Linked DNA regions of Pseudobacteriovorax antillogorgiicola. The protein of the gene in region 2 interacts with the protein of the main gene of each other region in a pairwise test. Links are inferred from orthologs where the notes say so. Each region holds a gene or a part of one and is shown on either strand. Other genes may lie near its edges.

Evidence for each region.
Region 1: the proteins of B9N89_RS00560 (region 2) and abc-f interact in binary tests that used the Escherichia coli proteins (3 or more experiments, as listed by UniProt). The link is inferred for Pseudobacteriovorax antillogorgiicola from one-to-one orthologs.

Annotation. Positions count from the first base shown.
Region 1 is NZ_FWZT01000017.1:126,761-131,973, reverse strand. What follows is about bases 1,564-4,562. They hold abc-f (ribosomal protection-like ABC-F family protein), read right to left. Parts: upstream 4,049-4,562; coding sequence 2,078-4,048; downstream 1,564-2,077. Other genes in these bases: B9N89_RS20620 (hypothetical protein), read right to left, coding at 4,049-4,562; B9N89_RS20630 (hypothetical protein), read left to right, coding at 1,564-2,043. In the rest of the region: B9N89_RS20645 (amidohydrolase family protein), read left to right, coding at 1-295; B9N89_RS20640 (LPS assembly lipoprotein LptE), read right to left, coding at 336-971; B9N89_RS20635 (hypothetical protein), read left to right, coding at 986-1,459; more of B9N89_RS20630, read left to right, coding at 1,558-1,563; more of B9N89_RS20620, read right to left, coding at 4,563-5,137. UniProt on the Escherichia coli protein: Genetic data indicate it may be involved in ribosome assembly or function.
Region 2 is NZ_FWZT01000001.1:107,109-112,709, reverse strand. What follows is about bases 773-4,159. They hold B9N89_RS00560 (2-oxoglutarate dehydrogenase E1 component), read left to right. Parts: upstream 773-1,172; coding sequence 1,173-3,959; downstream 3,960-4,159. Other genes in these bases: ggt (gamma-glutamyltransferase), read right to left, coding at 4,021-4,159; lpdA (dihydrolipoyl dehydrogenase), read left to right, coding at 773-1,119. Outside these bases: more of lpdA, read left to right, coding at 1-772; more of ggt, read right to left, coding at 4,160-5,601. UniProt on the Escherichia coli protein: E1 component of the 2-oxoglutarate dehydrogenase (OGDH) complex which catalyzes the decarboxylation of 2-oxoglutarate, the first step in the conversion of 2-oxoglutarate to succinyl-CoA and CO(2).

The DNA.
Region 1 (5,213 bases), on a different replicon or contig from region 2:
TGGTGCTGAAGCCTTGGGGTCTCCATGGGTTGGGGCAATCAAACCGAACAAGAAAGCTGACATTGTCTTTATGAAAACTGGTTTAGGCGTCGAGCCACAGTCAGACCCTATGGTGAACTTCTTCTATACCATGGGAGCCAAGCAGGTTCGCCATGTGATGGTTGATGGTCAGTGGGTTTTGGTGGACGGAGAGTTAGCTAAAGTAAGTGAAGCGGACCTAAGAGACCAGTTTATCCAAGCTCTAAAGGAGATCAAGTCAAGGACCAATCTCCCGATGACTGTACCGACAGCGTAGGGCTACGATTCGGAATAGGTGAGCGAATCAGGTAGCACCGTTAAAGGAGGAAGTCGGTGACGACCTTTCGTGCAATCCCTTCCGACATGCTTTTCATTCGAGCCTGCAATGCTTCTTCATAAAGAAGATAGCCGGACCGTGTCTGAGCTACAGATGACGCTCGAATGCTACGGAAGCTACCGCTAGTACTATAATTGCGGCTGAAAATAGTCTCGCGGGTGCGGAGATTATGGACTTCAACTTCAATCGTATATGTGACCGTTTCTGTCGTGGTCCAGTTACCTGCTCGGCGCAAGTTCTTGAAGGCAAAAGGGTTGCCCTTATCAGTATCGCTAACAATAGGGTCTTTGGTAATGGCCTCAGAGCTAGGTGCTCCAGATGGAAAAACCTGAGCATCTTTGATTTGCACCGTCATCAAAGCATCGGCTTCTTCTTTTGAGGTCAGCACCAAGCGACCATTCCTAGCAAATTCTTCCATCAGTGAAGTCCATAGGATTTCATGAGGTATGACTTCGCGGCTAGTGTCGTAGATCCCTTCAACTGCAATGCTCTGCACGCCCTCGGGCACCGTCATCACCACATTGGTAAATCGGTAGGCACAGGAACCAAGGCTGCAGCTTATGACCAGTGCTAGTACGAGCTTTCGCGATAAGATAGAAAGGTAACGATATGCCATAAAAGGTGACCTATATGTTTGCCGAGAACTCTGGAACCGTAAGTAAAGTTACCACGAATCAAGTCGGTGCAGCATACCAGTTTAATTCATGGCTTAAAAACAATAATTATCACAGTCTGACCGATGCCTCGGGGACTAATTGGTTTCTTCAAGTATCTTCACACCTTGGCCCCAATCCCGAGGATACGCAGGGAGGTTTGTGGCAGATTCGAATCTTACTATCGACGGAACTTGACAGGCAAAACCTTTTGGAAGCTGGTGTTTGCGATGAAAAAGCAGATACAAGGCTGCTCAAGCTGCTTGGGGATCGGCATGTGCCCCTTGAAATGAATCGGCCTCCCTTTCAGTGCCGGACCGTGGAAGATGCCAGACGGTATTTGATTCAAGAGGTTGAGGTTATTCGCCAGCAGCTCAAATCCCCAAGACTTTCTGAGATCAAACGGCAGTATCTAGGGCAATGGATTGATAATCATCAACTTTTTCGCTAGAGCAGAGTCTCCATAAACTAAAACTTGCTATAATTCAAAAAAAAGGCTATTTAAGAAAGTTTTGATATTTGGATTATAAAGTCATCAGGGAGCCTGCTATGGATTTCGTACCAGAGATTATCGACGGCACCGTTGTATTGAATGGAATCGACATCTGTTCAACCGGTCCAGATTGCCGCCCATGTTCCGAGGTTGCCGTTGGCATCCACAATTGGTTAGTTGCGCACGAAATCAGATATCTCATTGTTGACTTCCAGGACGAAAAGGAAGTTTGCACCACGATTCTTACAGAGTTGTTGCAACTCAACAAGCGCCTTGATTTCCCTTTTATTTTTTGTGGAATGATGGAAGCGCCAAAGAATTTCATGCGGTCCTACCTCTACAATGATCACCCTTTTTTCGAGGTTCCAGAAGATGCTGTAGCTTACTTAAAGCAATCGCGTCCGGAATTATTGATGGTTGACTTATCAAATGTGCGAGAAGGTGAAGTGATTCCTTGCACGCGCTCTCGTCATTATAGGAGTGACGAAACAGAGACTGAAGAGACGGAAAGTGACGACTCGTCAGAAACTGCAGAAATGTAATTCTGTTTAGATTGCTGAGCTTTTCAGCCAGCTTCTATAAGCGGTTGATGGCTCGAAGCTGTTCTTCGAGCCTTTCACACTCTTCTGATGCCTCTAGCCATTCCGTTTCGCAGGCTTCCAGCCGTTCTTCAATTTGATCAAGTTCGCTGCGAATCTGAGCAAGTTGCTCATAATCTTTAGGGTCCACTTTATAAGACTGTTCTTCGAGTTCAGCACGTTTTGCCTTAAGGCCAGCCTCTTCACTTTCTAGTTTTTCAAGCTTTTTCTGCTGGCTATTGCGCTGCCTTTTCAGGTCTTTGACCTCTTGTTGCGATACGACCGGGGTTTCTACAGCCTGTTCCGTCGCTTGAGGAGAGGTTTCCTGAGTCTGACTATAGTCGGGGTCAAGCACGTTAGGAAACCCCATTTGCTTTGCCATGAGCTGGTAGTCATCGAGTTTGCCTTCAAAAAGCATCGACTGACCAGAAGGTAGCATAACAAAAACATGGGAGCACACTGCGTCAATAAACGTTCGATCATGGCTCACAAATAGAATGGTTCCCTCAAATTGATTGACCGCTTGAATCAACGCTTCTACCGAAGACATATCCAAGTGGTTCGTAGGCTCATCTAAAAGCAAAAAATTGGCGTTTTGCACAAGAATTTTTGCTAAGGCCACCCGGCTTTTTTCACCACCCGATAGGACTTCGACTTCCTTAAACACGTCATCCCCGCGAAACAGGAAGGCACCTAGAATGGAGCGCGCGTCTTTTTCGCCAATAGCCGTAGAACCATCAAGGACGTTCGTCAAGCAGTCCTTGGTGATATCAAGAGAGTCCTCATGATTCTGCGAGAAGTAGGCTGGCTCCACATTATGGCCAAAATCAACTTCACCGGCCAAGGGTTTTAGCTCGCCAACAATGGACTTTAGCAGGGTAGACTTGCCGATACCGTTGGCACCAATGACAGCAATTTTCTGGCCGCGCTCGATTCCTAGGTTCAGCTTTTCAATGAGGGGGGCATCGTAGCCGATAGCCAGGTCGTTCACCTCTAGGACTTGACGACCACTCTTTTGCGGTGGTGCTAAATGAAAGATGATATCTTGTTGATTGTCCTCAAGGTTGAGTTCCCCTTCAAGTTCCCTGAGTTTTCCGATCATCTTGACTCGCGATTGAGCTTGCTTAGCTTTGGTGGCCTTGGCACCAAAGCGTTCCACAAACTTCTCCATCTTCTCCCGCTTCTTGGCTAAGTTGTCGCGCCGGGCTTCTTCCAACTCAAGCCGCTCAGCACGCATTTCAAGAGCCTTTTCAAAGGAGCTTGGGTAAGACTCCAGTTGGCCCTGGAATAAGAGCAATGTATGATTTGCAAGGCGATCAAGGAGTGATCGATCATGTGATACGAATAACAGGGTTCCTTTGAAGCTTTTTAGGTAATTTTCAACCCACACTAAGCTAGGTAGATCGAGATGGTTTGTAGGCTCATCTAGGATCAGGAAGTCTGGTTCATTAATGAAAATCTTAGCAAGCTCAAGGCGCATCCGCCATCCACCGGATAGAGCGGTAGGATGGCTCGTTAGCTTCTCCTCGGCGAAGCCTAACCCTGCCAGGATACTCTTTGCTTTGGCCTCTAGGGAATAACCATCCAAGCGCTGAAATTCAGCTTCAAGAGCCTCGTGATGCTTGAGTGCATCTTCACTGTGATCTTGCTCAAGGCGACTGATGCTAGCTTGCAGATCCTTTTGGATTGACATGACAGTTTTTGCACCCGCCTTCGCCTCTTCGATGATCGTGCTTTCCGGTCGCGGATTGGGCTCTTGAGGGAGGTAGCCGATCTGAAATTGCCCGGGGCTAATAACTTTGCCGCTGTCAGGCTCCTCAAGACCGCATAGGATATTGAGAAGCGTGGTTTTTCCGGCGCCATTGGCGCCGATGAGTGCTATTCTTTTTTGACTGGGAAATTGAAAGGAGACTGCGTCCAAAACTGTTTTGCTGGCGAAGCTTTTGCTTAGCTGGTCGAGTTGAATCATCTAACGAGGGCTCACGTCCTGGTCAATGCTCTCCAGATCCCGAGTAATCACCGCCAAGTTTTCACGGACAGTCGTGAGGTGGTCTGCAGCCGGAAAGTCACTGAGGGCTTCTTCCAAATACTTCTTGGCCTCTACTAGATAGGCTGCTTTCGTTTTAATATCAACCACCGGAAGGGAGCTTTGGAACGCCTGTGCTGCTTTTTGGCGAAGCTCCTGAACAGCTAAATTGCTGAAATATTTTATTTTTTCCTGCGCCGCTGGGTAAAATGGGTCCACTGAAGTCACTCGAGATGCTCGGCCAACAGCTGATTTAAACTGGCCTTTTTCTGCGAGCTTTTGAGCTTGGAGCAATATAGTATCCCCAAGTAGAAGGTCAGCAGCGCGATATTGGCTTGGATCAACTGGGGATGCCACTTGTCGGAGGCTGTCTTCGCCATCTTCTTTTGGCACTGTTTGTTGGAACTGGTCCGCAAAGGCTTGCCACATAGCAATCCTACTACCTAGGACTTCCGCAACTCCTTCCCGATAACGCTCACTGTCGCCACTCACCGCTAGGGTTGCTTGAACAATCTGAAAGACTTGGAGACTTTGCAGATATGGGTTTTCCTTGAGAGAGTCAAACAGATTGATATCGGTTCGGTTAAACTGTTCTTGTATGGTCAGCAACTTGGGGGCTGAGCTTGCACTATTAGCTTCGTCGGTTGCCTGAGAAGAGGCGACGCTATCGGCAGCTGATCGTTGGACGAATTTTAAGTTCCCTAAGGTGAGAATGGCTTCAGCAAAGCTTCGTGGAGCTGGGGGCGTATTGATACGGCTCATTTCGCCAAGCTCATCGTCTGTGATTCTTTGGTCGAGAACAAGAAGGCTAGAAAACAAGGCCTCGTGAGAGTTTTTTACTTGAGGAGCAACAGGTTTTGAAACCTTCTCCCCCTGCTTGCTGATGGTTTGCCCTTTTCTGGACGGTGTCTTCGAGCTTTTCGGCTGGGCGTATTTCTTTGGAAAGGCCGGCTTGGTGGTGGTGCAAGCGCTAAAGCCGCCAAAACTAATAAAACACATTAATATCGATATCTTAGCTCTTTTGCTGGTCATGCGGTCAGTCCCATAAGAATCGGTCCGTTAAATCATTAGGATCGTACCACTTAATGGTACTGTTTGCTATATGATA
Region 2 (5,601 bases):
GTGGGTCAGCTCACTGATGGTGTTGAATACCTTTTTAAGAAAAATAAGGTTACCTACCTAAAAGGCTTTGGCAGTTTTGTGGAGCCCGGCAAGGTGAAAGTGAAGAGCGATTCGGATGAGAAAGTCTACTCGGCAAAGAATGTCATTATTGCCACTGGTAGTGCGCCGGTAGAGCTTCCATCTGCACCTTTCGATGGCAAGACTGTTGTGGACTCAACGGGCGCCTTAGATTTCGATAAGGTTCCAAAACACCTTGTTGTGATTGGTGGAGGCGTCATTGGGCTTGAGCTTGGCAGCGTGTGGGCTCGCCTTGGGGCTAAGGTCTCTGTTGTTGAGGCTGCTGACACAATCTTGCCAATGATGGACAAGGATGTGATCCGCGCTATGAAAAAGTCGCTCGGTAAAGAGGGGCTTGAGTTCTATGAAAAAACTAAGTTCGTTGAGCTGAAGAAAAAAGGTCGATCAACGGTTGTTGTTTGCGATAAGGCCGGTGAGGCTGTGGAGCTATCCTGCGATAAGGTGCTTGTTGCGGTTGGTCGACGAGCTTACTCCGAGGGCTTGGGGCTTGATGCGGTTGGGATCGAAACCGAACGCGGCAAGATTCCAGTCAACGACCGTTTTCAAACTAAGGTAGACGGTGTTTGGGCCATTGGCGATGTGATCGATGGTCCGATGTTAGCTCACAAGGCGGAAGAGGAAGGGGTGGCCTGCGCTGAGTTCATCGCGAACAAGCATGGTCATGTCAACTATTTCGCAATTCCTAATGTGGTCTACACCTGGCCTGAGGTGGCTAGTGTTGGGATGACAGAGCAGGAATGCAAGGAAAAAGGCCTAGAAGTGAAAATTGGCAAAGTGCCATTTTCTGCCAATGGCCGCGCCAAGTGTCTTGGTGAAACAGACGGCTTTGTAAAAATTATTGCAGATAAGCGAACAGATCGGATGGTGGGGGCTCACATTGTGGGGCCAAATGCATCCGAACTCATTGGTGAGCTGGCAATCGGCGCAGAGTACTCAGCAAGTGCGGAAGACATCGGTCGTTCGGTACATGCTCACCCGACGCTATCAGAAACCATCAAAGAAGCAGCCCTAGCGGTCGATAAGATGTCTTTGAATGCTTAGATGGTGCGAAACACTTTAGGGCGATGATCCCAGAATAAGGAAAGGTCTTCTCAATGAAGGGTGTAATTGACGAGGGAAAGTTTACGTTTGCCAATGGCACGAACGCTGCGTTCGTGGATGGTCTTTACAAGGACTATCGCAACGATCCAAACAGCGTAGATGAAACGTGGCGTAAATTCTTTGAAGGGTATGAGTTTGCACTTTCCGGCAAACCGCAGGATGGTGGTGGCAATGGCGACGATGCCGAAGCCAATGTGGAATCATACATCAACCTTTACAGGCGCCTTGGCCATCTCAACGCTCACTTGAATCCTCTCGATGACAGCCCCACGGTGCGAGAGTCCTTTGCTCCTGAGGATCACGGTCTGGGTGATGTGGACATGAAGAGACTCTTCCATCCATCGAACCTACCTGTGAAGGCAGTGACCTTTGGCGAAGTACAGAGCCTGCTGCAAGAAACATACTGCGGCAATATTGGAGCTGATTTTCGTGATATAAACGAGATCGAGTCTGTGCGCTGGTTTCAAGATAAGATGGAGCGTTGCCGGAATAAGCCCGAAGTCGATACCTCAACGAAAAAGCGTGTATTTGAGAAGTTAATCCATGCGGAAGGCTTCGAAAAGTTTCTCCAGGATCGATACCTGGGTCAGAAGCGCTTCTCGGTGGAAGGGCTGGAGGCCTTGATCCCACTTCTTGACATGATTGCGACTGAGGCAAAGGCTGCCAATGTTGATGAAGTATGTATGGGTATGGCTCATCGAGGCCGACTCAACGTGCTGGCTAACTTCATGGGCAAGCCTTATGAGCTGATGCTCAAGGAGTTCGAAGGCAGCGAAATTGATTCTTATGGCATCGACGGTGATGTGAAGTATCACATGGGCTTTGCTAATAATATCAAAACTATGACAGGTGCTAGCCTAAGAGTTTACCTCTCTCCCAACCCAAGTCACTTGGAAGCGGTAAACCCTGTGGTGGAAGGTTTTGCTAAGGCACGGCAAGTTATGCTTGGCGACGAGCAGCAGAAGGGTGTGATGCCAATTCTTATTCATGGGGATGCTTCATTTATCGGCCAAGGCTTGGTCGCTGAAACTCTTAACCTTTCCGAACTTGAGTCCTACAAGACCGGTGGCACGATCCACGTCATCACCAACAACCAGGTTGGCTTTACCACCAATCCAGACGAGGGACGATCATGTCACTACAGCTCTGATATCGCAAAAATCGTGAGAGCACCTGTGCTTCATGTGAATGCAGACGATCCTGAAGCTGTGATATGGACTGCTCAAATGGCAGTTGCTTACCGGCAGAAGTTCCAACGAGATGTGGTGATCGACCTTATAGGCTATCGTCGACACGGACATAACGAAACAGATGAGCCAGGCTTCACACAGCCTCAGATGTATAAGAAAATCAAAAAGCATCCTACCGTACTTAAGATTTACGGGGATAAGCTTGTTAAGGAAGGGGTTCTTACTGAAGATCAAGTTAGCTCATCCATGAAGGAATTCCGAGCTAAGCTTCAGGATTGCCTGAATCGCGTCCGCGGTGAAAAGGTCGAAGTTCTCACCACCACTCCAAAAGAGCTAGAAAGTAGCACCAAGTTGGTGAAAGCGGAGCTAAGCGAGACTTTCAATCAGATCGACACTGCTATCAAACCCGATGTCATCAAGACTATCGTTGAGAAAGTGACCAGCTTTCCAGACAGTTTCAAGCCGCACCCGAAAGTGGCTAAGTTATTCAAGAACCGCAAGGCTATGATCGATGGCGACGGCAAGATCGATTGGGGGCTCGCAGAAGTTCTTGCCTTTGGCTCTCTAGCCCTTGAAGGTAAACATGTTCGCCTCTCGGGGCAGGACTGTCGGAGAGGAACGTTCTCCCATCGTCACGCGGTGATCCGCGACTATGAAACTGGTGCTGAGTTACACACTTTGAACCAACTTTCAGACAAGCAAGAATTCGTCGAGGTGATTAACAGCCCGCTTTCTGAGCAAGGAGTACTTGGTTTTGAGTTTGGTTACTCAGTTGCGAACCGAGAAGCTTTGGTCATGTGGGAAGCCCAGTTTGGTGACTTCAGCAATGGTGGGCAAATCATAATCGATCAGTTTTTAGCTGCTTCAGAAGCTAAGTGGAAGCAAGCGTCAGGCTTGGTCTTGCTCTTACCTCATGGCTACGAAGGGATGGGGCCGGAGCACTCTAGCGCGCGCCCAGAACGATTCTTGCAGCTATGTGGTGACAACAATATGCAGGTGGCGAATCTAACAACGCCAGCGCAGCTATTCCATATCTTGCGCCGACAATTGCATCGGCCTTATCGCAAGCCTCTTGTGATCATGACTCCTAAAAGCCTTCTGAGACATCCAGAGTGTGTTTCTGCGGTAAAAGACTTCACAGAGGGCTACTTTACAGAAGTTATCGACGACCAGTTTATCCAAGATAAAGGCTCTGTCGAGCGGGTGGTTTTCTGTACTGGAAAGATCTTCTATGAATTGGACAAGGCCCGTCGCGATGATGACAATCAGAAAGTTGCGATTGTTCGTGTTGAGCAGCTCTATCCATTCCCAGAGGAGCAAGTGGATAAGATCCTTAAAGAGTACAGTAAGGCAAAAGAAGTGCTATGGACGCAGGAAGAACCCTCCAATATGGGTGCATGGACTGCTATTCGCCACAAGATCAAGCAGCTCTCAACGAGAGAGCGGTCATTCCGCTACAGCGGTCGTACGAGCGCTGGTACCACAGCAGAGGGTAGTAGTAAATCTCACAACATTGAGCAGCAGCGTATCATCGAAGACGCTTTAACAGTTGGCTCTAAGCCGGGTAAGAAGCGAGCTAGTAGCAAGTAGTCATTCAAAAGCTATCACAAACCAAGCACCATGGATTTAAATCCATGGTGCTTTTGTTTTATCAGTAGCCCATAGGCTGGCCATCACCACGAGTATCACTCACCCCAATCCACTCGTCCCCGTCTCGAAAGACGGCTTGAATATCGCCAATAGGATAAGGGGTTGATTTGATATCATAGCCTAGCTCCTCCAAGCTTTTGGAGGTCTGCAGAGGCAAGAAAGAGTTCTCTACAAATACCATATCTGGCAACCACTGATGGTGGATGCGGTAGCCATGAACAGCATCTTCGGGGCTCATCCCGTAGACATAGCGATGAAGAATGGTCTGGAACGTTGCATTGATAATGCGTGAGCCTCCTGGCGACCCGACAATGCCAACCAACCTGGAGCCTTGAAAGATAAATGATGGCGACATGGAGGACAGCATTCTTTTGTTCGGTTGAACCTCGTTTGCCTTGCTACCCACGAGCCCAAAGGCATTGGGAACGCCAGGCTTTTTGGAGAAGTCGTCCATCTCGTCGTTTAGTAGAATGCCAGTGCCTGCTGCAACGACCCCAGATCCGAAGGTATAGTTGATCGTTTGTGTGGATGAAACGCCGTTGCCCCATTGATCAACGATGCTGAAGTGGGTTGTTGATGGAGACTCATAGGGAACCGGGTTTCCTGCGCCAATGACTTTCGAGTCGCCGGCTTTGTCAAGTGGTAGCTCCTTCCGTAGGGCGGCCGCATATTCCTTGCTGATGAGGCCTTTCACCGGAATTGAAACAAAGTCGGGGTCACCCAGGTACTTCGCGCGATCTGCATAAGCGCGGCGCATGCTTTCCACGAGTAGCTGTATGTAACGAGGGGAATCCAGAGGGATTTTTCCCATCTCGGTGCCCTCTAAAATATTCAACATCTGAGCGATATGAACGCCGCCAGAAGATGGAGGTGGCATGGAAGCTAGTTCAAAGTTGCGAAAGCTTGATTGAATGGCCTGCCGGACCACCATCTTATAGCTGTCCAGGTCTTTTTGTGTGATCAAGCCGCCGCCGTCTTTCATTTCAGCAATAATCTTCTCTGCAACCCAGCCGCTGTAGAAGCCTTTGTCGCCGTTATCTCTGATGGCCTTGAGGGTTTTGGCGAGGTCGGCTTGGATCAGGACTTCTCCCGCTTTCAAAGGCTTGCCATCAGGAAAAAAGATCTTAGCTGTGGCAGGGAACGCCTGAAGAACCTGGGCTCTCCTCTCGATGGCTTTAGCAAGGTTAGGGTAGACTTTGAAGCCGTCTTCAGCCAAGCGGATCGCTGGCTCTACGAGCCTATTCCATGGTAGGGAGCCGTGGATTCGATGAATGTCCCAGAGGCCGCGAATAAGCCCAGGAACCCCTACTGAAAGATGGCCATTGACAGAAGCGTTCGGAACCGTCTTTTTCTTGTAGACGAAATCTTTTGGGTTCTTATCCTTATCGAGAAACATGTCCCGACTAGCTTTAAGCGGAGCGACCTCCCGAAAGTCATAGGCAACAACATCGGTGGTATTGCTGTCATAGTGAAGGAGAAAGCCCCCTCCCCCAATTCCAGTAGACTGAGGTCTTACCACAGAGATTGCCATGGATACGGCAACGGCAGCATCTACGGCATTGCCACCTAGCTTTAGTATCTC